DNA from 3 places in the Paenibacillus sp. JCM 9796 genome. Region 2 is predicted to be linked to each of the others. Evidence: riboswitches for the same ligand, from Rfam matches in the RefSeq annotation. Region 2 holds a riboswitch; each other region holds the start of a gene.
What was found. A riboswitch is a leader RNA that binds a small molecule or an ion and turns the genes downstream of it on or off. The one in region 2 is predicted to bind cyclic di-GMP.

Region 1 (7,666 bases), 2.7 Mb from region 2:
TTCAGTTGGAGTACGAGCTGGTTATGCTCCTGCCAAGCATCGAGAAGTTCGAAGCTCAGCATCTCGTTCTCCGTTCGGAGCGATTCAAGGTTGCCTTTAACGGTATCCATCGACGTGCGGATTTGGTCCAGCAGCGATGTCAGGGTTCGTTCTTCCGTGGTGAAAATCGGCGTCTTTGACCCCGCGTAATGAACGGCCAGAGCACGTGCTCGTCCGACGCGATCCATCAGAGTGGGAAATTGGCGGACTGTCGAGTCCATTAAATAATAGCTGTCCAGCTGGGAATCGAGCACGAGATGCGACGCATTGCCGATTCGCGTGATGATCGCCCGGGTATCCGTCAAGATGGCACCGTATTGGTCCAATGCATCTTGACCCGTGAGGCTGACGCCCCTTCCTTTCAGTTCCGACCATTTCGATTGAAGAGCTTTCCATTGTTCCGTCGAATTCAAGCTCTCGCCTAACCGGCCATCCAATTCGTTCAGCCCGGCCACGATTTGATCCAGGGCTTCCTCATTGGCGGCTAATTGGGACTTCAAATCTTTATCGCCGTGAATGGAACCGACAATCAATGCGCGGTGAACATCGACCGCGATCAGAAAGTCGTTTAACCGGCTCACGTACTCCAGACCGACCTGCTTTTGCTCGGTGAGAGCGATTTCTTTGGCGGACGCGGACAATTGCAAATACAAGAAGATGCTGAGCGGTACGAGCACAAGCAGTCCGATTAATAAAAACTTACTGGCATATTTGAAGCGGTTCATAAGCCCGATGCCGGGGGTGAAAATAATGAGGAACTTCTGACTGCGCTGAGTTCGATTGCCCTTTACCATGCTAATGCCCTCCTGATTGTTGATTGAATACATAAAAAAGAGACCAGCCATCACCGGTCTCCGCGCCAGGTACCAGAGCCGAGCGTTCGGAAGCTGGCTGGCATACGAAACTCCCGTTTCGTGAAGCCCCTGTAGCTTTGCGGCCTGCACTTTCGTACAGTGTGCCTTTTCGTGTCTTATTTCCTAGATCCAGTCGTTTATATGAGCTTATCATACTATTATGTAATAGAATTGTAAAGATTTGTAGAAAGTTGTTCCATAATGTAGAATGGAAGGGTTTTTCGTCTTAATGCTATCGCACTAGAGTCGGAGAGCGGCGGCCGGCTTTCGCCTCCGGTGCAGGTCCGGATTTGCGCAGCCTGGCCGCTTGGGACGCATCCTGCCGCTTTATTTCGCCTTAAAATGAACGACGGCGCTGTACGACAACTTGCCCGCATTGGGATCAAATACGGTGTGGTGCTGAACGGCAAATACGTCCAACATGAGCGCTTTGTTGTTTTCAATTTGCTGGTCGATTTGACGCTCCAGCGATTTCAAGTCGTACGCTTGAAAAAACTCCACCTTGTTTTCGATTCTTTCCAAACGGAACTCCACGGTAAATCCTCCTCGATCTCGGGTAGTATGCTGCTCTTATGATCACATCTTAACAGTATGCCGGGACGGATGCACGTACTTTCCGTTATCGGCTCCTCCCTCCGCGAACGCCTATCCCATCGCCTGCATCCGGCGCAATCTGAAGCCGGTGCTGATCGGCTTGGCGGTCACGACGATTGTGGCGATGTATCTGATGTGAGCAGGGAAACCGCGTTCCGGCAGCGAATAGATGAAGGTATATACTTGGGGATGAGGCTATGAATATAAAAAAAGAGCAGAGCTCTTCGTGAGCTCTGCATGTTTGCAGTCAAGCTATGAGATAATAAAATAATGGCCTAGAGGTATTCCCCTTATTTAATCACGCGACGTGCTGTTACGTAAGTCTTGTCCCAAATGCTGCCTTTAAAATTGGAAATGGTAACTCCCACGCCGACTTTATACGTATGAAGTATTTTTCCGTCGCCCATATAAATGCTGACGTGATTAATAACCCCGTCTCTGTTCGTATCCGAGAAGATTAAATCGCCCGGCTTCAACTTGCTTTTTGGAACATAGGTGCCAGCTTTAGCCTGGTCCCTGGACGAACGGGGAATGTTGATGCCGTTTCGTTTAAATACATATTGCGTGAACGAGGAGCAGTCAAAGGCTTTGGTATTTCCGGCTTTAGCTCCGAATTGATAACGTGTCCCGAGATATTGTTTACCCGTTGAGATCACTTTGTCCGCTACGGAAGCATTGCTTGCGACGGCCGCTTGAGCCGACTGAGGCGCCAAGAACATGCTGCCCGAAAAAAACAGGGAGAGGCTAAGGCTGACTCCCACCAAGGTTTTACCGAGACGGTTTTTCTTCGTGTTGTTCATCTCTTATTTCCTCCCTTTAGGTTGTTGTTTGGATACGGCTTGTCCGCAAGAACAACGATACCATATCTTAAACTTCCATGAATTACCGGCGGTCGGAGCGAAGCCCTTCGCGCCTGGGATGAGCCGCTACTATTAGAATTTCATTAGAAAAGTTTAATGAAAAATTTCTTGACATCGAAAAATCTCAATAGCAGGGGGAGCTAAGCATGGTTTCAAGCCAAAATGACTTGCAGGAAGGGAGTCCGGGGAATTTGGCCCAAACGCAGCTAACGGATACGAATCAAGTCTTTGCCGGCATTAGAGGATGGCTGAGCCTGCCGGCTGTAGGCCTTGTTTATTCGTTGGCGGCAACGCTTGTCAGTTTGTTTATGAGTGACTCGAATGCTGCGGTCAGCAAGCCGCTTTATTACTTTTCCTATACGTTAAGCCTGCTGTCGATTCCTGTATATCTGATCCTCATTGCGAAATGGTGGAAGAGAAGCCGGACGCTCCCAAACTTAATGAAGGCTTATTATCTCGTAAATATAGGGGCTAGCTTGATGATCGCTATGTATTTGTACGCCGTTCAAAAGGAAAGCATCGATGAGATGAAGCTGGCAGCGAATACGGGCTTGACGGTAATCGTATCGTGGATCTGGATGATGTATTTTCATATATCCAAACGGGTAAAAGCTACTTTTACCGAGTAACGGTTTGATGAACGGAATTCAAGCCGTTAGAATCGTTTTCCCGCAAATGGGGTATACTCGTCGTAAACGTTGCAGCCGCGGCCGCCTCGGGCATTCGCTGGGGCGGAGCCGGATGCGCACTTTGCACCTTTGTGGGGGCCTTCTGCTGGAGCGCCTGATTTAACAAAATGTTTACATAGTTCACGTATGCGGTTAACATCCGTCTTCTATCCTATACCTATAGACTGAAGTACTCTCAGGAGGCGGATCTCATTGAAACGTTGGCTTAAGAAATACGCTGCTCACCTCATGCTGCTGATCCTTCTGAGCTTGACCGCTATCCCGTTTGAAGCGTTCGCGGGAAGCATCGGGCCTGCCGCGGCATTCCGGAACGAAGTCTTGCGTACGTCTACCGGGGAAGCGCCGCTCGTATCCGTAATGGAAGCTAAAGACCTCCCCGGTCAGCTCGTCACCGTACAAGGGGTCGTCGTGAAGAATCAGGTGCGAATCCGCGGCGGGAAGCGGTCGGTCCATATTCAAGACGAAACCGGAGGCATTCACATCTATGATTATCGCGGTCCCGATGCGAAGGCGGGGAATCGGATTCAGGTGACGGGCGTGGTTGGCGACCGCCAAGGCCTTCTGGAGATTCGTCCGACAGCCGCCCCGATTCAGGTGCTGCAAAAGAATAAGTCCGTACCTGCACCGAGCTCTCTGCAAATGGCCGATTTGAATCATGCCGGACGAGCGGAAGCGTTGAAAGGACAGCTGGTAAAGCTGCCCGGACAAATGAAGGAGCTTCCTGCCGGGCCCACGGATGGCGTTTACCGCATTCCGGTCGCGGATGAAGCAGGGAACGTCATTACGCTGGTTGCGATGGAGGGTCTGCTTGATCTTCATGAGATTCGAGTTGGGGGCACCTATGAAATTACAGGCATTTTGAGTCAATACGAAACGTACGAAATCATTCCGCAGAGCCCTGCAGATCTGGTTGCGATAAATCCGAACAAATAGAACGACCTATTCAATGCCGGCTGCTGCTTCAAGCCGGCCTTATTTGTTTTTCTCAAGGAAGCTTCCTATAATGAAAGAATCACACGTTTACTAACTTTAGAAACAGAAGGCGGAATGAAGCAATGTTAACGGTTACCGGATATGAAGTGGAATTGGTCAAGGACCCTTATGGAATATTAGCGGGCAAGCGGTACGAGTTCGTCCTGGATATCGAGGTGCCCGAGGATGACGAATTGTACTCCGAACAGGGCCTGTATATTCGGGTCATTTATAAAGTCGAAGAAGACAGCAGCGGAATTGTCAAATACGAAATTTTCGAGCGAACGACAGAACGTTATCTGGAGTTTGAGATGGAAGACGATGAGATTGCGCTCGTGGATGCGTTTTGTAAAGAGCATTTGGCGCAAGCGGCGGAGTAGGATAAGGGAATGCCGACAGGCTCTCCCGAATCCCAAACCCGTTCGACCGTTTACAAGGCCTCTTCTTCGTTCGGATACCCCTGCATGCAAAAAGACTGCCTCTCGGGCAGTCTTTTTGCATAGGAAATTACGCTTCTATCGACTTATTGATCAGAACAGGGAGTTGTCTCGTGCCTTGTACCATATCCGAATTGCAAAATGGACAGACGGGACTTTTTTCAAACGTGAAGTTTTGTCTCATCCAACCGGTGCAGCTCTCTTCGCCGCACAGCCAGATGGATGTTTCCTCAATGGGGACCGGATCCGGTTTCCTGTACAATTGACGGCCTCCTCCTTGGCATCATGTTAGCCAGCGCATTTCTTACATGATATGCAGCTTATGGAGTGTTAGACCGAAAACTTGTCCGCGAGGAGCCAGGTGCCCATTAAGCTTACGAAGTGCTTATCCTTTACGGGGCAGGGGTTGGACGGACCTGTTGAAACAAGTTGATCGTGAACAGGATAACGCCGATGACGACCAACAGTGAACTCACGATCGTGATGGGCAGGAATGCCATATTTTCGATCGTAATTTGCAAAGCGATGCTGATCTGCATGATCGGGAGGCCGATATTGTGGAGCCAGAAGTGTGTTTTGGCTAATTTGGTTTGCCCCGCACCCGGATAGAAATGATAGATAAGACCGAATAAAGCCATCGAGACCCAGCCGAGCAAGTTAAAGTGAGCGTGAACCGAGGTCAGCCTGAAATCGTGAATGATGCCCATCACCATACCGAGCAGGACCCCCACCGTAAAATAAATCGCTGCCAGCTTCAAGTAACGTTGTGCCACTAAAATCCCTCCATTTTCCATAGTCGTACTTTTCTCAGTATATGAGCCTTTCGTCATTTCAAGAAGTTACACGTGCCATATGCATCGCCCATTCATTGCTCGGTACATGCCCTTTTTTCGAGGTTAGAAGACGTCACTGTTCCGTATAGTTGTCCTCCGGCTTCATCTATGCGACATACTTTATATGAAGCGGGTTCAAGTTAATCTACTTGTATCGGCTAAAAATATGGAGGTGAGCAAAGTTGACGCTAAACAATAATGTAGTAAACGGGGGGTTCGAAACCGGGTCGCTGGTCCCTTGGCTATCGCTGAACGCGTCTATTAACAGCGCTAACAGCCATTCCGGGTTCTTCCGTGCGCAGCTGAATGGAGGAGGCTTAAACTCGTTCATCGTCCAACTCGTTCCGATCACGGCGGGGGATAATCTGGAGCTGTTGTTTTCGTTGGCCAAACTTGGCGCCCTGCCGAACCCGATCGTCAGTACCTCGGTTTCATACTATGACGCGTTATTTAACTTTCTGGGGACCGGTTTGATTGTGAACAACATCTCCTCCCGTCTTCCGGATGCGGCGACGGACGATACTTGGCTCGAAGTGTACAATGTGACGACTCCGGCACCTGCAGGCACGACGCAAGCGTTGATCGCGATTAATGCGCTACCGCAAGCCGGAACGGCTGACGTACTGGTAGACGATGTCGAGGCTCTGGTGGTCACAGGTGCAGGGGGAGCGACAGGAGCGACGGGGGCAACGGGAGCAATAGGAGCCACAGGGGCAACAGGACCTACAGGTGTAGTAACACAAATTTTAAACCAGCAGTTTACAGATATTGTTCCGTTTGATGTCCAAAATAACGTAACTCTAACACTGATCGCCACATTAGGTCCAGGTCAAAAAATAAAATTGGACGGGAATGTTTCAGGAGTTTTTGAGCAATCGGCTAATTCCACCCTTATCTATGGATTTAACATCTTCTTTAGGAGAGGCGTAACCATTCTTAGCTAATGAAATTGATGATGTAGTTTATTTCCTTAGTGGCGGTATTACCATTCAAGTTTTTTTTCAACAGATAAGTACGATTACATGGGTAGATGATCCGCCGCCAGGAACTTATACGTACACTTTCTTTATTATAGCCAGTACGGGTCCAGGAGTGAATTTGGCAAACAGCAACTTTGGGGAAAGAAGTTTCACGGGTACCATTTATAATGGATAGACAGTGGACGGGCACTTGCCGATGTGTCTCATGATGACTCTAAAGCCCCATAATTACCTTTGAGTCTTTTATCCTTATCCACTACAATATGAATGAACGAAAGTGGAGGGATCAAAGATGCAGCGCAAGAGTTACAGTATCGAATTTAAACAGCAGCTCATCCAAGAGGCCTTAGAAGCAGGCAATGCAAGTCAAGTTGCAAGACGACATGGAATAGACGGGAAAATGCTCGCTCGTTGGATTCGTCAATCGAAGCATGCAAACTGGAAAAACACATCACCAGAATCCAAAAAAGTTGCAGCCTACACTCCATCATCTAAAGAGTTTCAAGCATTAGAGCAGGAAAACGACAAATTGAAAAAGCTGTTGGGCGAGAAGGATCTGGAGATTGCGATTCTTCGTGATCTCGTAAAAAAGGTGAACCCCGCCTATCGGACAAAATAGAGATTGCCGACAAATGGATTGCGCGGGGATATAAAGCTGCAGTGGTGCTGCGAATCGTCGGCGTCAGTGAAGCGACATACTATTACCGTAAGAAACATTTCAAGCAAGAGCGAGTGTATAACGGCGGACGGCCGCTTCCCGGCTTTTCCTTGGATCATAAGCGGCGTCCCGTCAGCGACGAGCAGATCAAGGAATGGCTGCTGGAGCTTATTGCCGGGGAAGAAGCGACTTACGGTTACCGTAAATTAACCATATGCCTGAAACGACAGTATGGGCTGATCATTAACAAGAAAAAAGTATATCGGCTGTGTCAGGAACTGGGCATCCTGCAGCCACAACGTCGGAAGCGAATCCAATATCCCCGAAAGCTGGCGAACAACCGTGAGATCCGCGCTTCGAATCAGCTTTGGGAGATGGACGTGAAATACGGCTATATTGCAGCAGAGCAGCGTTTCTTTTTCTTGCTCAGCCTGATTGACGTCTACGACCGATCGATTATCGACTACCATATGGGCCTCTCTTGCGAAGGGAAGCATGCCGCGCAGATCCTGCAGAGAGCGTTATGGAAACGGCAGCTCTTTGAGAAAGATCAACTGCCAGTGGTTCGTACCGATAACGGCCCGCAATTTATCAGCCATGCTTTTGAAGAAGCATGCTTGGAGTATTGTGTAGAACATGAACGGATTCCTCCGAAAACGCCGAATAAAAATGCGCATATCGAAGCATTCCATGCCATTTTAGAACAAGAATGTCTTTCCAGACATGAATTTGAAAGTTATCAGGATGCAT
Region 2 (7,666 bases):
CTTCGCTGGTCAAGAACAAGCACGAGGTGCTGAAGCAATTAAAAGAAACAACCAGGGACGATGTCGAAATTATGGTAAGATTCGGGAACGGAGTGAAGTCCATCTTTAATTATCCGTTTGAATACGGGTTAACCAGAGACTGGTTAACGGTTCAAATCATCGAGTCAAACCCGATCTACGACACGGTTATACTTCATAAATCGGCGTCACAAGTCGGGAAGGCGGTCCTGGCCTGAATCGAACGATTCAAACGGTCACGGAAACCGAATATTTCAACATAACAATGATTATCATTATCAATGTTGGGTATACTATCGGATGTAGACGAAAAAGAGGCAACCTTATACAAGGTCGCCCCAAAAGAAGTTACAGCTTAGATTCAAACGTTTTGCAGTCGGTTTCTTCGGAGTTGTTGGCTTGCTTTCCGCGATGACTGACGACATAGATCGAGGAAGCGTTACACTTGTTGCCTGCAGCCCAGTACTTACAGGAGTTCACTTCGCATAATACATCTTGTGCCATGGTTTCACCTCCTTTGTTACATAGTGTGGGTTCAGTAGCTAGCAAAATATACATAGGACATGAAAAAAAGGATAGAAGTACCGGAACGGATCCGGTGCCTCTATCCTTTTTCGTTGTTTCAACGGCAACGATCTGCCGCAACTTGATCGCTAGATTTAGGAGTCATCTGACATATTAATTTTAAAGAGTATAACCCACTTTGCGTTTTTCAGAGATTCAGGCGTAAAATCGATCGTTCTCATGCTGTTTTCATTCGTTGCCTGCATCCCCCAAACGGCAGCCTCCTCGTTGTCGGGAACATCTATAGGCTTGCCCAAAGTGACCGGCATCTTTGATGTGTGCTTCACAGGGGAATCAATCCGAAACTGAGTGCTGGAGGACCCATCCTCATGAATGATGGCTACTGTGGCCATGTAATGGGTTCCTTCTTTGTCAGTATCCAGCTCTTTCATCGAAACTATGAATTCACCGTCAAACGTTCTTTGTTCTTCACTTCGCAACAATGTGCTGAATTCCCCAATGGTCTGTTTTTTCACCCCGTTCTCCCATATTTCAGCGGTTGCCCTAATCGATTTCTGATCTCCTTTATAGTTTAGTTTCACCGCTCCTGACATGGGTCCCATAAAGGGCTGGAACTTTTTGGCGTCACCTTCAAATACATTTACAGGCTTCACATGGAGTAAGTCGCGTTTTACCTCTTGTGATTTCGTGCAGGAGGACAAAACAGAGATGGAAATAAGGAAAGAACAAACCATTAGAAATGCCCGCATAGTTACCCCCCCAGGATGAAAGGAATTTTTCATCGATCTAATCTCCGATCCTAATCTTTACAACGCTATCTTATCTCAAACGCATTACCCATCAGCAATGTTGCTGGACGGATTCACAAAAGCGGGAAACCGAACGCACGATCGAACCCATGGGATTGTTCCTGAAAGCATGGCAATTTCCCCAAAGAAAAACTGCATAGAAATAAATTCTACGCAGTTCTTTTTAAACTCTTAGGTAATACTTTGTCAACAGCCTCTTGGTGTAAGGAACTTTTCAAGAACGATCATTTATGAAACCAGATCATCCGCTACCTGATTAATTTGTTCGATCTCAAGTAAAATCGTCGCCAGTTCTTGAGGGGTTGAGTAAAACGGCGAATGGTCCGTATTTAGAGTGTAGACGCTTTCACAGGGAGTTGCAGCGTACATATTTTTTTGACACCAGTTCGTTATCGCTTGATCACGCAGGCACTCAATGTAATAACGCGGAACTTGACCAAACCGCTCGTCCGTCAGACTTAACTTTGTTGCTAAAACTTCCAAAGCTTGAGCATCCAATAAAGATTTCGCACGCTCTGCATCAGCATGTTCAGAACAGCCGTAAAAAATCTCTTTTATTTTTGCCTCGTTAACGGTTGCGTAACTGCCGTCACTGGATACGATCATATTAGATGCTACCAGAGCCCCGGCATCCGTTTGAATCACATCTACCATGGATTCTCCATTTCTAATCAAGAATGCGGTTACATAAACGAGTGCTTTTATTTGCTTCGGACGATATTCGGCGCTTTGCGTGATGGCCATACCACCCATGCTGTGTCCAACAAGGATAACAGGTTCGTCTGCTTCATCAATAACGGAACAAATTTTATCCGTATAGCTCTTAAGTGAAATTTGTGAAACGGGTGTTTGATCAGAACCATGTCCCGGTAAATCAATAGCGTGAACGGTATGACCCTTTTGCTCGAGTAAAGGAACAATCTTCTCCCAGCACCATGCTCCATGCCAGGCTCCATGTACGAGTACGTATGTAGACAATGTGATCACCTCTATTTATTATTAATCATTATCATATTATGACGAAATGAAAAATAACGAAATAGACTTGTTGCAGTATAAACAACAACAGGGATATATTTTAGATTGCGCGAAATGAGTTGACCCACAAATTTTGTTCAACTCCCGCGGATAACGCCGGCTTCTTCAGACGTCTCTTGCCTAAGGAGCCATTATATAAAATAGGTTTCGTGTAGTATGATAGGAGAACAACAGATTCTGATCAAAGGGGCAGGAATAACAGATGAACAGCGGAAGCGAACAGGGAAACCAACGAAACGGGAGTGCCGAGGAAGCAAGACGTCTGCTGGCGGCGAATCCGGATCTCGTGTTTGACGAGCGGATCCGGATCGATATCGGGACGAAGGATGCGGATTTCTGGTTGAAATTCGCTTCGGAATGGGGCGGAGCGTTGTACTTGCTCGATGAAACGAACAAGAAGCGGCACGAGAACGGCCTGATAGATCCGACGTCTTACGAATATGCGCGGCGCACCTACAGACTCGGACTGATTACGTTAAGCGAGCTTTATGACAAGCTGAAAGCGTGGAATGGCGGCGACGAGCGGGCCGAGCCGTACGTCTACGCGATGAATTCCCTCGATTGCTTCTTCGTTCCGGCGTACCTGGAGGATTTCAGCCGGGTGCAGCCGTCGCTGAAACCGGCATGCGACGAGGCCGTCGGGCGTATTCTTACGCAGCTGGCCGGGAAAGCGGACCTTGAAGACGTGAGCGAAGCGCTGAATGCGATGGTCGGCCAGTATATCCGTCACATGCACGAATACGCGGCCGGCTGATAAAAGGCGTTCTTCGGCGGACCGTTATCCGACCGGTTCGGACGGAAAAACGTGCTGTTCCTTTCGATTCTTCGGTACGGTGCCTCTAGCGCAGCTGCTGCCATCGGACTGTAAGCTGAACGAAGGGGAGGCGCAGCAGGAGCGGCTGCCGCTTTCCCCGAGCCGGCTGCATTTTACCTGGGGGCATGAAATATGAGACAATACTGGCAAATGAACATTTTCACAGCAAGGGAGCCAGATGAAATGAGAAGTCGAATCCCCGTTTTTGTTCTGATCTTGCTCGCTTATTTGGGACTGAGCGCTTTCATCGGATGGAGCGGCCTGCAGTATTGGAACGTTGTCATGCCCGCAGCCCCCGACGCGTTGTTTATATTCGTGTACGCGCTGCTGGCTTTCTCGTATTTGATCGCGATGCTGGCCCGCCGCGCGATGCCGTACGCGTTGTACAAAGCGCTCAAGGTTATCGGTTCCTATGGAATTGGGTTGTTGTTCTACGCGGTTCTGCTCGTGCCGCTCGCCGATCTGACGGCCTGGCTGCTCATCTTAACGGGAACCGATGCCTCGGTTGCCGTCACCGTCGTCGGCTCCGCCGTACTGGCCGTCATGGCGGTGCTGCTGCTGGTCGGCTCCTGGAACGCGTGGAATCCTATCGTCCGCCGTTACGACATCGAGATCGCGAAGCCGGGCGGAGGGCGCAAGGAGCTGCGCATTGCCGCCGCCTCGGATCTGCACCTCGGCACGATGGTCGGCAAACGGCATCTCTCCCGGCTGACGGAGCGGGTGGCATCGCTTGCGCCGGATCTCATTCTGCTGCCGGGGGATGTGCTCGACGACAGCATAGAGCCTTTCGTACGCGAAAATATGGCTGAGGTGATGAGCGGGCTGCGCGCTCCCCTCGGCGTGTACGCCGTGCTCGGCAACCACGAATATATCGGCGGCCATATCGCCGAGTATGTGGAGCGGATGCGGGCGATCGGCATCGACGTACTGCTCGATCGCGTCGTGGAGCTCGAGGACGGTCTGTATGTCGCCGGGCGCAAAGACCACGCCGTAGAGAGCTTCACGAACGAAGGACGGCTTACCGTCGATGCGCTGCTGGAAAGCTCGAACGTGGATCGGTCCAAGCCGATTATACTGATGGATCATCAGCCGCATCAACTCGGCGCAGCCGCCGAAGCGGGCATCGACTTGATGCTGTCCGGGCACACGCACCGCGGCCAAATGATGCCGAACCATTTGATTACACGGCGCCTTTTCGAACTAGATTGGGGTTATTTGCGCAAAGGCGTCATGCATGCGATCGTCTCCTCGGGCTTCGGTTCATGGGGACCGCCGCTGCGTATCGGAAGCCGATCCGAGCTGCTGGACATTCGAGTTACCTTCCAAGGGTAATTCATCTGAATGCAGGTATACGTCTCAAAAATGGTGACCGGATCACGACCGGCCCTGCGACTGTCTGGCTGGACACTCGCAGGGCTCCTCGTGCTGTTCGCCAGAAGATGGACACGATCGCCGCAATCGCAAACAGGGGCGGCTTTACGATTCGTCAAAATTCGGGAGGAAACGCCGGGCATCATACATCCTGCAAAAAACGCTTTCAATTTTCGACAAAGCATGCTATAAAAGAACTAGACATCACCTAAAATTTAGGCAAACCATATGAAAATATGGGACGCAAAACTACAGGGGCTACGCGCCATTCGCCGCATGCCAGCCAGTTGCCGTTTTCCGTTTATGGGGAATGAACCGATCAGCCCTCCGTAACTGAATGAGGCATCACAGCACTCGATTCGGAGGTAAGAGACATGTTTTATTTTCTTCTTTCCCTCAGTTTGTTTTTAACTCCTGTTTTCATCCTATTCTATATGGCTGTTGAAACGCTGCAGCGTAACAAGCGTGACCGGTTGAACCAATGCGCCTCACTGTTTTTCTTCTCCGCCATGCTTATGTTGTTCGGCAATTTTATGACCAGCTTATTCACGGTTCCTTTTTCGGGCAAGATAAGCTACTTGTTTATTTATCTCCCCGCGTTTGCGGCGATGTGTTTGCTCATCCGGTTTTGTGCGCTGCTGAGCGAGCGGGACCGGGCGATGAGCCGCCCCTTGTTGCTCATTCTTTGCTATGCGCCGCTCCTCTCGGGCCTATCGACCTTGCTCTTTCCGCAGTGGTCCTACATCGAGATCGCTGAGATCGGGGGATGGCGTTATCATGAGGTCAGTCCGCTGTTAATGGGGGTGACGGTCGTGACGGCCGTGTACACGATGGGGCTGTCGCTCTATTTGGTCGGCGCCGGTCTGCGCGAAGCGGCTGCTCTTCAATTGAAGCTCAAGCGCAAGCAACTGCAGATGGTGATGTGGGGGGTTGGTCTCGGAGGAGCATGGGCGGTGCTGCTTGCCTCTCATAAGCGATTTTCTATCGTGCCGGACGATCTGTGGATGCCCGATCTTAGCATGTTCGGCGTTTTGATTTATGCGTTTTTCATGCGGTATGCGATGATGAAGTATGATTTCCTGCTTTCTATCGAACGTAAGATATTGTGCGAAATGTCGCCGGTGTCGATTCTGATCGTGGACCGGAACGGTATCATCCGGGAAACCAATGCCCAGACGGAGGCGATGCTGGGACCCTTGCACCAGGAGCCGGCAATGCGCCGGCTGGATGAATGGTTGACCCCGTGCGAGGAGGACGCTGCGAAGCCGGCAGAGGATTCGCAGCGCGAAGCACTGTATAGAGGAGAATATGCGGTTCACAACAGGCAAGGCGACATCAGGTTCGTTCGCGCCGACAGCGAATTCATCTATACCGCCGGGGAGCGGTTTCAATGCGTCGCTTTATTGGATATTACGGAAACGAAGCTGGCAGAAGCGAAAAATCGGCATTTGGCGTACCACGATTCATTGACGGACCTGCCGAACCGGTTTATGTTCCAGCAGCGGCTCCAAGAGTCATTATCCGCCGTCAAGCATCATCAAGGATCAATTGCCGTCATTCTTATCGGTTTGGACGGATTCAAGAAAGTGAATGATTCGCAAGGCCATCATGTCGGAGATTTGTTGCTGCAGCATGTGGCCGATATTTTGCTGAAGAGAGCGGCGCTCGACGCGACCGTCTTCCGTTTAGGCGGAGACGAGTTTGCGATGATCGTGCCGCATTCGGAGAGCCAGGCTTCTATTTCCGAGCTTTGCCACGACATTTTCGAGGGATTTCAGGCGCCGTTCTTGTATAAGGATAAGTCCTATTATATTTCCGCCAGCGTGGGCGTCTCTCTCTTCCCCGAGCACGGGCAACAGGCGGAACAATTGCTGCAGTTTGCGGATTTAGCGATGTACCATGCGAAGCAATCGGGAAGGAACCGGTACGTGTTGTATGATCCTTTCATTCATCGGGAAGAGCAGGAGCGGTTCCGCATGGACGGCTGGATTCGCAAAGGGCTGAAACAAGGGGAGTTTGCGCTTCATTACCAGCCGCAGGTCGATATGGAGAGCGGGCGTGTGACCGGAGCGGAAGCCTTGATTCGCTGGCACCACCCGGAGGAGGGATTGATCCCGCCCAACGAATTTATTCCGCTGGCGGAAGAATCGGGCACGATTGTCGATATCGGCTACTGGGTGCTGGACACCGCCTGCGAGCAGCTGCGGAAGTGGATGGAAGCCGGGTATGCGCCGCTCTGCATATCGATTAATTTGTCGGCCAAGCAGTTCCTTGATCCGAAGTTTCCGGATGTGCTGGCCGATACGCTGAATCGGACCGGCATCGAGCCTTCGCTGCTCTGTCTGGAGATTACGGAGCGCACGGCGATGCTCGACAAGGGGGGCTGCGCCGACATTTGCCGGGAAATCATGTCGTTCGGCGTCAAGCTGTCGATCGATGATTTCGGTACAGGGTATTCGTCGTTGGTTTTGCTGAAGCAGCTGCCAGTTCACTCGATCAAGATTGACCGCTCGTTCGTCATAGAGCTGGAGACCAACGACAGTGACCGGGCGATTATTATTGCGATGATCGCGATGTCCCACAACTTAGGCAAGAAGGTGGTTGCCGAAGGGGTGGAGGAGCTCGGCCAGTGGAACATGCTGGCACGGCTGGGCTGCGACGAAGTGCAGGGGTATTTCGTCAGCCGTCCGCTGCCGGCCGACGAGTTTGTTCGCTTTCTGGCGAGGGAACGACAGCAAGGGATCAGCGTGATGTCCCCTGCCTATCACATGCATAAGTAGAAGCAGCGGCGATGTCCGGTTTGGCGTTCTTTCCGAATCCAATCCCGGAAGGGGCGAAAGCCAAATAACCGTTCAGCCCAGAGGGCCGAACGGTTATTTCTGCTGCAAGGCTTCGCCGGGCGTAACGGATGAGGCCTTCCGGCGAAACATCCAAATGATCCCCAGGCACAGCGTCAGACAGATGCCTCCGCACAGCATAAAGGCGCCGCTTGCACCGTAACGGTCGGCCGCATACCCGGCGAAGAAGTTGCCGATCGGCGTCGAACCGGCGAAGACGAGCGAGTAGATGCTCATCACGCGCGCGCGGTACT
Region 3 (7,666 bases), 2.2 Mb from region 2:
CGCTTTCTTCGGAAGCTTCTCAACATGATAAGCTTTAATTTCCGGAGGCTTGGATTTATGCAGCCGCAATTCGGTCATTTTTATGGATGAATCAGTGATTTCGAGTCCTAGAGAGGATGTCACGGGAGAGAATAATTGTACAATTGAAGAAAACCGATTCGGCATAGTGACCATCCCTCCTTTCTCTATAAATCCTGAGAGCATTCAATGTTGGTAATTGTCGAAAATAATCGAATATATACGTCTATATTTTATCATAGTCATTCGATGAAAAGACATCATAACGATTTCCAATTGGCCCCATTACAAATCAAATGGCGATGAGCAGGTCTATATACGCACGGATACACGCGTCTCCCCATAGATAACAGCATATCGCGCCGAGCGCAATAAAGGGGCCGAAAGGAATATGCGCATCCCTTGTTTGACCGCTGCTCTTGAGTAGAATGAGCCCGCCGATCAGTCCGAATAACGAAGCGGCAAAGATCGTGAGTAAGGTAAGCTTGATACCCAGCATGAGCCCGAGAAAAGCAAACAGCTTGATATCTCCTCCGCCCATCCCTTCCTTCTTCATAAAGAACTCCGATGCCCAGGCTATCCCATACAACAGGCCGCCTCCGACTAATGCTGCGACCCCATAGTTCCATAAAGGGAGCCCGTGAATGAACAATCGCAGAATAAGCCCAACCGCCACGGCAAAGATCATGATTTTATCCGGAATCAGCATATATTTGACATCCGTTAAAGTAATGGCGGATAAAATCGCGACAAGAAACAGTCCGACGAGGAGTTCGGGCTTCAGACCGATTACACCAGAAGTGATTGCAAAGAATATGGCGGTAACGAACTCTCCGAACGGATAAATCCGCGAGATCGGAGCCTTGCAGTACCGGCATTTCCCTCCTAGCAGCACATAACTGAAAACCGGAATCAGGTCGAGCGCGCCCAACCGATGATGGCAGTGCACGCAATGCGACGGCGGGTAAACAAAGGATTCCTTCTTCGGAATGCGCAGGGCGATGACGTTCAAGAAGCTTCCGATGAACAGGCCGAGGATACCCGATACTAACGGGAGAAGAAGCGGATGCGCTTGGAATAACGCTTTATATAAAGCTAACGTGTCGTTCAGAAGGCTCATCACAGGCTCCTTAGTAAGAGTTAAGAAAGGTAACCCTACTTGGGGTTACCTTTCTTAAATATTCAGGCCTATTTTTACCTACGGCGTGGTTGCAACAGTAACTGTATACACACCGTCGTTTGCATTATCTCCGTCCGTAATCGTTACAGTCACACCTGTCGGCACATTCGACAGGTAGCCTTCAGTAAACAACTCCTGCAAGACAGCTGCACCGTCAGTCAATGCGGCGGTAGGATTTCCGCCCGTTTCCATAAAGTGTCTTTGCAACGCATCTTGAACAATTCTCTCTGTCGATTCGTTTGCGCTCACACGGGATTGGGTAAACCCTCTAGTCACTGCCGCTCCGGCCACTGCGGCCAAAATCCCCAAAATCACGACAACGGCCATTAACTCGATCAACGTCATCCCTTTTTGATTTTTCGTCAGCTTGAACCGCTTTTTCATTACAGTCTCCATTGTTCATTCTCCTCTCCATAATTAAACGATGTGATCAAACCTTGACTCATTCCCTGGCATTAGCCGCCCATGTTCTCCATCAGCTTGAATGAAGGAAGCATGACCGCCAGCACAATACCGCCGACGATAACCGCTAAAATTAAAATCATGATCGGCTCCAGAAGCGCCTTCAGACGATCCGCCATCGCATCGACGTCGGCTTCATAGAATTCGGCCACCTTCTCCAGCATGGTGTCGAGCGCCCCTGTCCGTTCGCCCACCTGCAGCATTTGCACGACCATCGGCGGAAACAGCCACGAATTTTTGAACGGCTCCGCGATGGAATTCCCCGCCCGCAAGCCTTCACGCGAGTCGCGAATAAGCTTCGCGATGACTTCGTTGCCGACTACGGTAGATACGATGGACATCATTTGCAGCATCGGGATCGCAGCTGCGAACAAGGAGCAGAAGGTCCGGCTGAACCGCGACAAACTTTGCTTGTGCCATAGCTTTCCGAAAACAGGCAGTTTCAGTTTGATATAGTCCAAGCCGTACACGCCTTTGGGGTGCTTCTTCAGCATTCTTAGCAAGAAAGACGGTACCAACAAGAACATCATAACCACGTACCAAAACTGCTTCATCCAGTCGCTGACGGCAATGACGATCCGAGTCGGAAGCGGAAGCTCCAACCCCATCGTCGCAAAGTTCCCCACGAGCCTGGGAACGACAAAGGTCATCAATATGATCACGACGATGACGGTAACGACCCCCAGGATGGCGGGATACACCATCGCCGATTTCACCTTTTGTTTCGTGTAATATTCTTTCTCGTAGAAGATCGCGAGCCGCGTCAGCATTTCGTCCAGGTTGCCGCTGGCCTCCCCCGCACGGATCATATTGATGAAGATCCCTGTGAAGACCGTCGGGTAATGGGCTGCTGCTGCGGAGAACTGCGTTCCCCGGGCCATCTCTTCGCTGACCGAGGTCAAGATTTTGCGAAATTCCTTGCTTTCCGTCTGCTCACTCAGGACCCGCACGGCTTCCACCAGATTGATCCCGGATTTGTACAAGGTCGCCAGCTGACGGCAAAACACGGTGAAATGCTCCGTCTTGACCTTCGGCCCGCCGCCGAATTTCAGCTCCTTGCGAAGCAGGCTCTTGCTTTGATCGATCAGTTCCAGGATCCAAAGCCCTTTGCCCTTCAGCTCCTCCATCGCTTGATGGAACGTTTTGGCTTCTAGGGTGCCTTTGTAATAGCGGCCATAATCGTCCACGGCTTTGTAATCGAACTTGGGCACCGGTCTCAACTCCATTTCGCATAAACTCAGATGTATGGCCGTTAACCGTTCAGATCTGCGAAGCCGAACATCGCTTCCCGGGCGCTCTCCATCGTGATAACGCGCTGCTGCAGCAGTTCGCGCAGCGACATCTCCATCGTTTGCATCCCTTGCGCTTTGCCGGTTTGCATGGCGGAGCGAATCTGGTGCACCTTCTCGGAACGAATCAGGTTCGCGATCGCCGGCGTGTTCACCAGCACTTCGATAGCAGCGACACGGCCTTGTCCGTCAGCCGTCGGCAGGAGACGCTGCGCCATAACGCCGAGCAGCACCGAAGCAAGCTGGACGCGAATTTGCTGCTGCGACTCCGGAGGGAATACGTCGATCACGCGATCTATCGTTTGCGGCGCATCCGCGGTATGTAACGTTCCGAACACCAGGTGACCGGTTTCGGCCGCCGTGATGGCGGTGCTGATCGTCTCTAAGTCGCGCATCTCGCCGACCAGGATGACGTCGGGATCCTGACGCAGAGCGGCACGCAAGCCGCTCGCGAACGAAGCGGTGTCAACGCCGATTTCACGCTGGTTGACAATGCAGGATTTATGGTTGTGAACAAACTCGATCGGGTCTTCGAGCGTAATAATGTGATCGTTGCGGGTCCGGTTGATGTAGTCCAGAATCGCCGCCAGCGTCGTCGATTTCCCGCTTCCCGTCGGCCCCGTGACCAGGAGCAGGCCCTGCGGCTTCTTCGCGAACTCTTCGGCCATCGCTGGCAGCCCGAGCGCTTCCATCTGCGGGATTTGGCTCGGAATCAGGCGGATCGTCAAGCTGACGTTTCCCTTCTGTTGAAAAGCGTTGACACGATACCGGGACACATCCGGTATTCCATAGGAAAAGTCCAGGTCGCCCTTGCTCATAAACGATTGATATTGTTCGTTCGTCATCAGCTCCCGGGCCAGCTCGACCGTGCGGGCAGGCGTCAGCACCTCGCCGTTAACCGGCTTGAGATCGCCGTGAATCCGAAACACGGCCGGCGAATGTACGGTAATATGAATATCTGAAGCTTTCTTCTCATAAGCCAGCTTCAACAAGTCAATTACGCTCAAATCAGACCCCTCAATTTCCCATTTATTATCATTATACGCATAATCCGGGTGATCTGCCATTAAATATTAGTTAATTCGAACTATTTCTTTATAGCGAACGTACATCTATAGAACTATGTATTAGAAATGCTTATGATTCATTCCCGATCACTCTGAATATTTCAGACAGCGTCGTATAACCCGCAGCCGCTTTCGCAAGCCCATCCTTGACAAGCGGGACATAAGACTGGGTCAGCGCATAGGCGCGGTAATCGCTGTCCGGCCTCTTCTGCAGGATCATGGACCGGAGCGTATCGTCGAGCGTCAAGATTTCATGAATCGCCAGCCGTCCCCGATACCCGCTGCGGCCGCATTCTGCGCAGCCTTGGCCCTTCTTCAACGTTCGCGCCTCAAAACCGTGAGCCTCGAACAGCTTCCGTTCATCCTCGGACGGCGAATACGCGACGGAACACGAAGGACAAACTCGCCTCACCAAGCGCTGAGCGACGATGCTGTTGACCGACGAAGAGACGAGGAACGGTTCGACGCCCATATCGATCAGCCGGGTGATGGCGTTCACGGCACTGTTCGTATGCAGCGTACTCAACACCATATGACCGGTCATCGCGGCGCGGACAGCGATCTCCGCCGTTTCCACATCGCGGATTTCCCCGATCATGACGATGTTCGGATCTTGACGAAGAATCGCCCGCAGTCCCCTGGCGAAACTTAAACCGGTTACCGGATTGACCTGAACCTGGTTAATGCCTTGCAGCTGATACTCCACCGGATCCTCAATCGTAATGATGTTGACGTCCTCATGATTAAGCCTCGACAAAGCGGAATACAGCGTGGTCGTCTTCCCGCTTCCCGTCGGCCCCGTAATCAGTACGACACCGTGCGCGCCTTGAATCCCTTTCATAAACAATCCCAAGTTATGCTCCGAAAGCCCGAGCTTCTCGATATCCGTAAGGGCGCTGCCGAGGTCGAGCACCCGCATCACGACCTTCTCGCCGTGAATAGTCGGGAGCGTGGAGATCCGAATATCGACCTTCCGGAATTCAATATCCATCTCCACCCGGCCATCCTGCGGCAGACGTCGTTCGGCGACGTTCAAGTTCGCCATGATCTTGACCCTGGCAATAATGACGCTCTGCATGTGAGGCGGCAGTGAACGCTCCGTACGCATAACGCCGTCCACCCTGTACCTGATGCGAAGACTGTCTTCCTGCGGATCAATGTGAATGTCGCTGGCGCCGATCTGAACCGCTTGAATTATAATCTGATTCACGGTCTTGACAACCGGCGAATCGTCGTCTTCCCGGGTCTGCGGCCTCGCTTCCTCGATCTCCCGGTTCTGCAGGATTTGACTGATCTGCTCGACCGATTCCTGCAAGCCGTAATAACGCTTGATCGCCCGCTGCAGCTCGTCCCGAGCCGCAATAGTCGGTTCGATGCGAAGTCCCGTGCTCATGCGCAGCTCGTCGATGGCGAAATAATCGAGCGGGTCGGCCATCGCCAGAATCAGCTTGTTGCCTTCCGTACGCACCGGGAGCACTTGATGCTGTTCGGCAAGCCGCTGAGGAATAAGATTGATGACCTTCGGATCGATCTTTTGGCGATATAACTGGATGTGAGGGATGCCCAGCTGGAACTCGAGCACTTCGATCAATTGCTGTTCGGTGATGTAGTTGCGGTTAATAAGAAATTCGCCGAGCCGCATCTTCGTTTCCCGCTGTTCCTGCAGAGCCGTCGACAGCTGCTCTGGAGTCAACAGCCCCGCCTCCACGAGCAGGTCGCCGATCCGTTTCCGTAGAGCCACTACGCGTTCCCCCCCGATCCGAATATGTACCCAAGCCCCAAACGATAAAGTCCTTGAAAACAAAAACAACCCGACTTCAAAAAGTCAGGTCGGTTGCGCTAGTTGCTCACAGCTGTCCAAGCGCCCACATGAAGACAGCCGTTCATCGCATCATCTGAAGAAATAATATGAAAATCATGCCCTATCTACTATTATTTAAGCACAATTCATACGAAGTCGTCAATGAAAAATAGACCTTAAAACCTATAATTTCGTCATAATTCGACAAATATAATTCGAGAAACCTACCGCGGCAAATATCCAGGCCAGCAACAGGCCGACATGCGCCCACACCCCGAACGTCCAGGCGATCGGCAGCGCCAATACTAGCGGCCAAACGAACAGCGCCGGCAGCGAATGCGTTACGCCGCGATGCACCCGAATATAGGTCGAGTAACCGCGAACTCTCGCCAATGTATCGAAATCCGGCCGCTTGCGAACCGACCATCGTCGCCGTCAGCATCGCTTGAAACAAAACCGGATCAGCGGACACCTCCGGATGTAGCATGGCCAAGCCCGTCAGCGTCGTCCCGAATAACAGATGGCTACCCGTATCCATCTCGGACACCCCCTGCCGTTTAGGCGGAATGCGTTTCTTTCCCTGCGTCTTGTTCCGCTTCGGTACGGCATTCCTGCTCCCACCGTTCCTGAGCGTTAAACCAATAAAACCATTGCGCCGGATGTTCGCGTATCACGCGTTCCATGAACCGATTCAACAAACGGGTCGCCTCGGAACGGGTGGAACGGCTGAAAGACGAGGATAAGTGAAGCGCCGGTTCAAACGTTAACCGGTGAACAAACCCGCGATCCCGCCGCCCGTAGAACGGAACAAGCGGCGCCTGCTGTTCGATGGCCAGCGTCGAAGCGCCTTGCGGCGTCCGGGTCTGCTTGCCGAAAAACCGTGAGGGCGGGAATGTCGGACGCCAGAAATCGCCTAACAAAAATACGATGCCTCCGTTATGAAGATGCTTCTTCAGTTTACGAAGCAGCTCCAATGACGGCGTTCGATCATAATCAAGCCCGGGACAACCAAGCGCTTGAAATTTTAAATAGAACGGTCTTAGCTCCTCGCTGCCTGCAGTCGCAACCGTCAAGCAATCGTACTTCTGACATAGATACCAATAGTAGTAAAAAAAGTTGCCGCAATGCGGCGTATACACGATCGCACCTCGGCCCAGGCGGAGCGCTTCTTCCAAGCAGGCTTCGCCTTCTACCCGGAAACGTCCGGTTCCGCCGGCCGGCAGACGGTAGGATTCAATCGCTATTTCGTAGAGGGCAAAGACGACATTCTCATAATAACGATAACGAACGCTCTTCAGATCCCGCACCTTGCGATCGGGCAGCAGCTCAAGCATATTGCTCAGGATCCGCTGCCGCAGCCGGACGCCGCCAAGCATATACAAGAGCAGCGCCGCAGCGCGGCAAACGGCAACCATTATACCGAGCGGTACCCGGCCTGTGAATCGAGCGATACGTTGTAACTTTCGTTCGTCCCCGGTGACTTTCGCGATCCATTCATACAAACCGTTGACGCCTCCTCCGCATATAAACGTTTATCTAGACATAAACCGCTTTTGATACCGTTTCGTCACACGGTCCTTCTCCAGAACGATGAAGAAGTCTACCGTATCGAACAACGCATCGTAAGCCGGCTCGCCGCCGATTTCGGCGCCCAGCCATTGATAACCTTTCATCAGCGGCGGCAGCTTGCGGAAAATATCTTTATCGCTCAGCTCGCTCTCAATGAGCTGCAGTCCGGCGATCCGATGGGAGTCCAGCGGCCGGACGCCGAATCGGTCGGTGATGACTTGCTTTCGCCGCAGCAGCGTATACATTTCGTTCACGTCGGCGATCGTTGTCAGATGCATGC

Region 1: linked by a shared signal. The riboswitch ahead of ACZ439_RS03185 (methyl-accepting chemotaxis protein) and the one ahead of ACZ439_RS17060 (EAL domain-containing protein) in region 2 are both predicted to bind cyclic di-GMP.
Region 3: linked by a shared signal. The riboswitch ahead of ACZ439_RS00485 (GspE/PulE family protein) and the one ahead of ACZ439_RS17060 (EAL domain-containing protein) in region 2 are both predicted to bind cyclic di-GMP.

Annotation. Positions count from the first base shown of each region.
Region 1 is NZ_AP043723.1:615,690-623,355, reverse strand. It holds gene ACZ439_RS03185 (methyl-accepting chemotaxis protein) at 1-833, opposite strand, end outside; cyclic di-GMP riboswitch class I at 919-1,009, opposite strand; gene ACZ439_RS03180 (YrzA family protein) at 1,221-1,427, opposite strand; gene ACZ439_RS03175 (C40 family peptidase) at 1,778-2,287, opposite strand; gene ACZ439_RS03170 (DUF2569 family protein) at 2,494-2,976, shown strand; gene ACZ439_RS03165 (hypothetical protein) at 3,229-3,969, shown strand; gene ACZ439_RS03160 (DUF6509 family protein) at 4,092-4,388, shown strand; gene ACZ439_RS03155 (cold-shock protein) at 4,516-4,707, opposite strand; gene ACZ439_RS03150 (cytochrome-c oxidase) at 4,838-5,218, opposite strand; gene ACZ439_RS03145 (NTTRR-F1 domain) at 5,461-6,222, shown strand; gene ACZ439_RS03140 (transposase) at 6,551-6,877, shown strand; gene ACZ439_RS03135 (IS3 family transposase) at 6,919-7,666, shown strand, end outside.
Region 2 is NZ_AP043723.1:3,534,446-3,542,111, forward strand. It holds gene ACZ439_RS17030 (hypothetical protein) at 1-236, shown strand, start outside; gene ACZ439_RS17035 (DUF1540 domain-containing protein) at 367-522, opposite strand; gene ACZ439_RS17040 (hypothetical protein) at 678-1,325, opposite strand; gene ACZ439_RS17045 (alpha/beta fold hydrolase) at 1,581-2,330, opposite strand; gene ACZ439_RS17050 (hypothetical protein) at 2,593-3,144, shown strand; gene ACZ439_RS17055 (metallophosphoesterase) at 3,388-4,536, shown strand; cyclic di-GMP riboswitch class I at 4,784-4,870, shown strand; gene ACZ439_RS17060 (EAL domain-containing protein) at 4,950-7,355, shown strand; gene ACZ439_RS17065 (MFS transporter) at 7,449-7,666, opposite strand, start outside.
Region 3 is NZ_AP043723.1:93,861-101,526, forward strand. It holds gene pilM (type IV pilus biogenesis protein PilM) at 1-165, opposite strand, end outside; gene ACZ439_RS00465 (prepilin peptidase) at 311-1,138, opposite strand; gene ACZ439_RS00470 (competence type IV pilus major pilin ComGC) at 1,217-1,594, opposite strand; gene ACZ439_RS00475 (type II secretion system F family protein) at 1,654-2,871, opposite strand; gene ACZ439_RS00480 (type IV pilus twitching motility protein PilT) at 2,913-3,956, opposite strand; gene ACZ439_RS00485 (GspE/PulE family protein) at 4,087-5,757, opposite strand; cyclic di-GMP riboswitch class II at 5,838-5,919, opposite strand; gene ACZ439_RS00490 (metal-dependent hydrolase) at 6,001-6,210, opposite strand; gene ACZ439_RS00495 (lysophospholipid acyltransferase family protein) at 6,375-7,319, opposite strand; gene ACZ439_RS00500 (GNAT family N-acetyltransferase) at 7,350-7,666, opposite strand, start outside.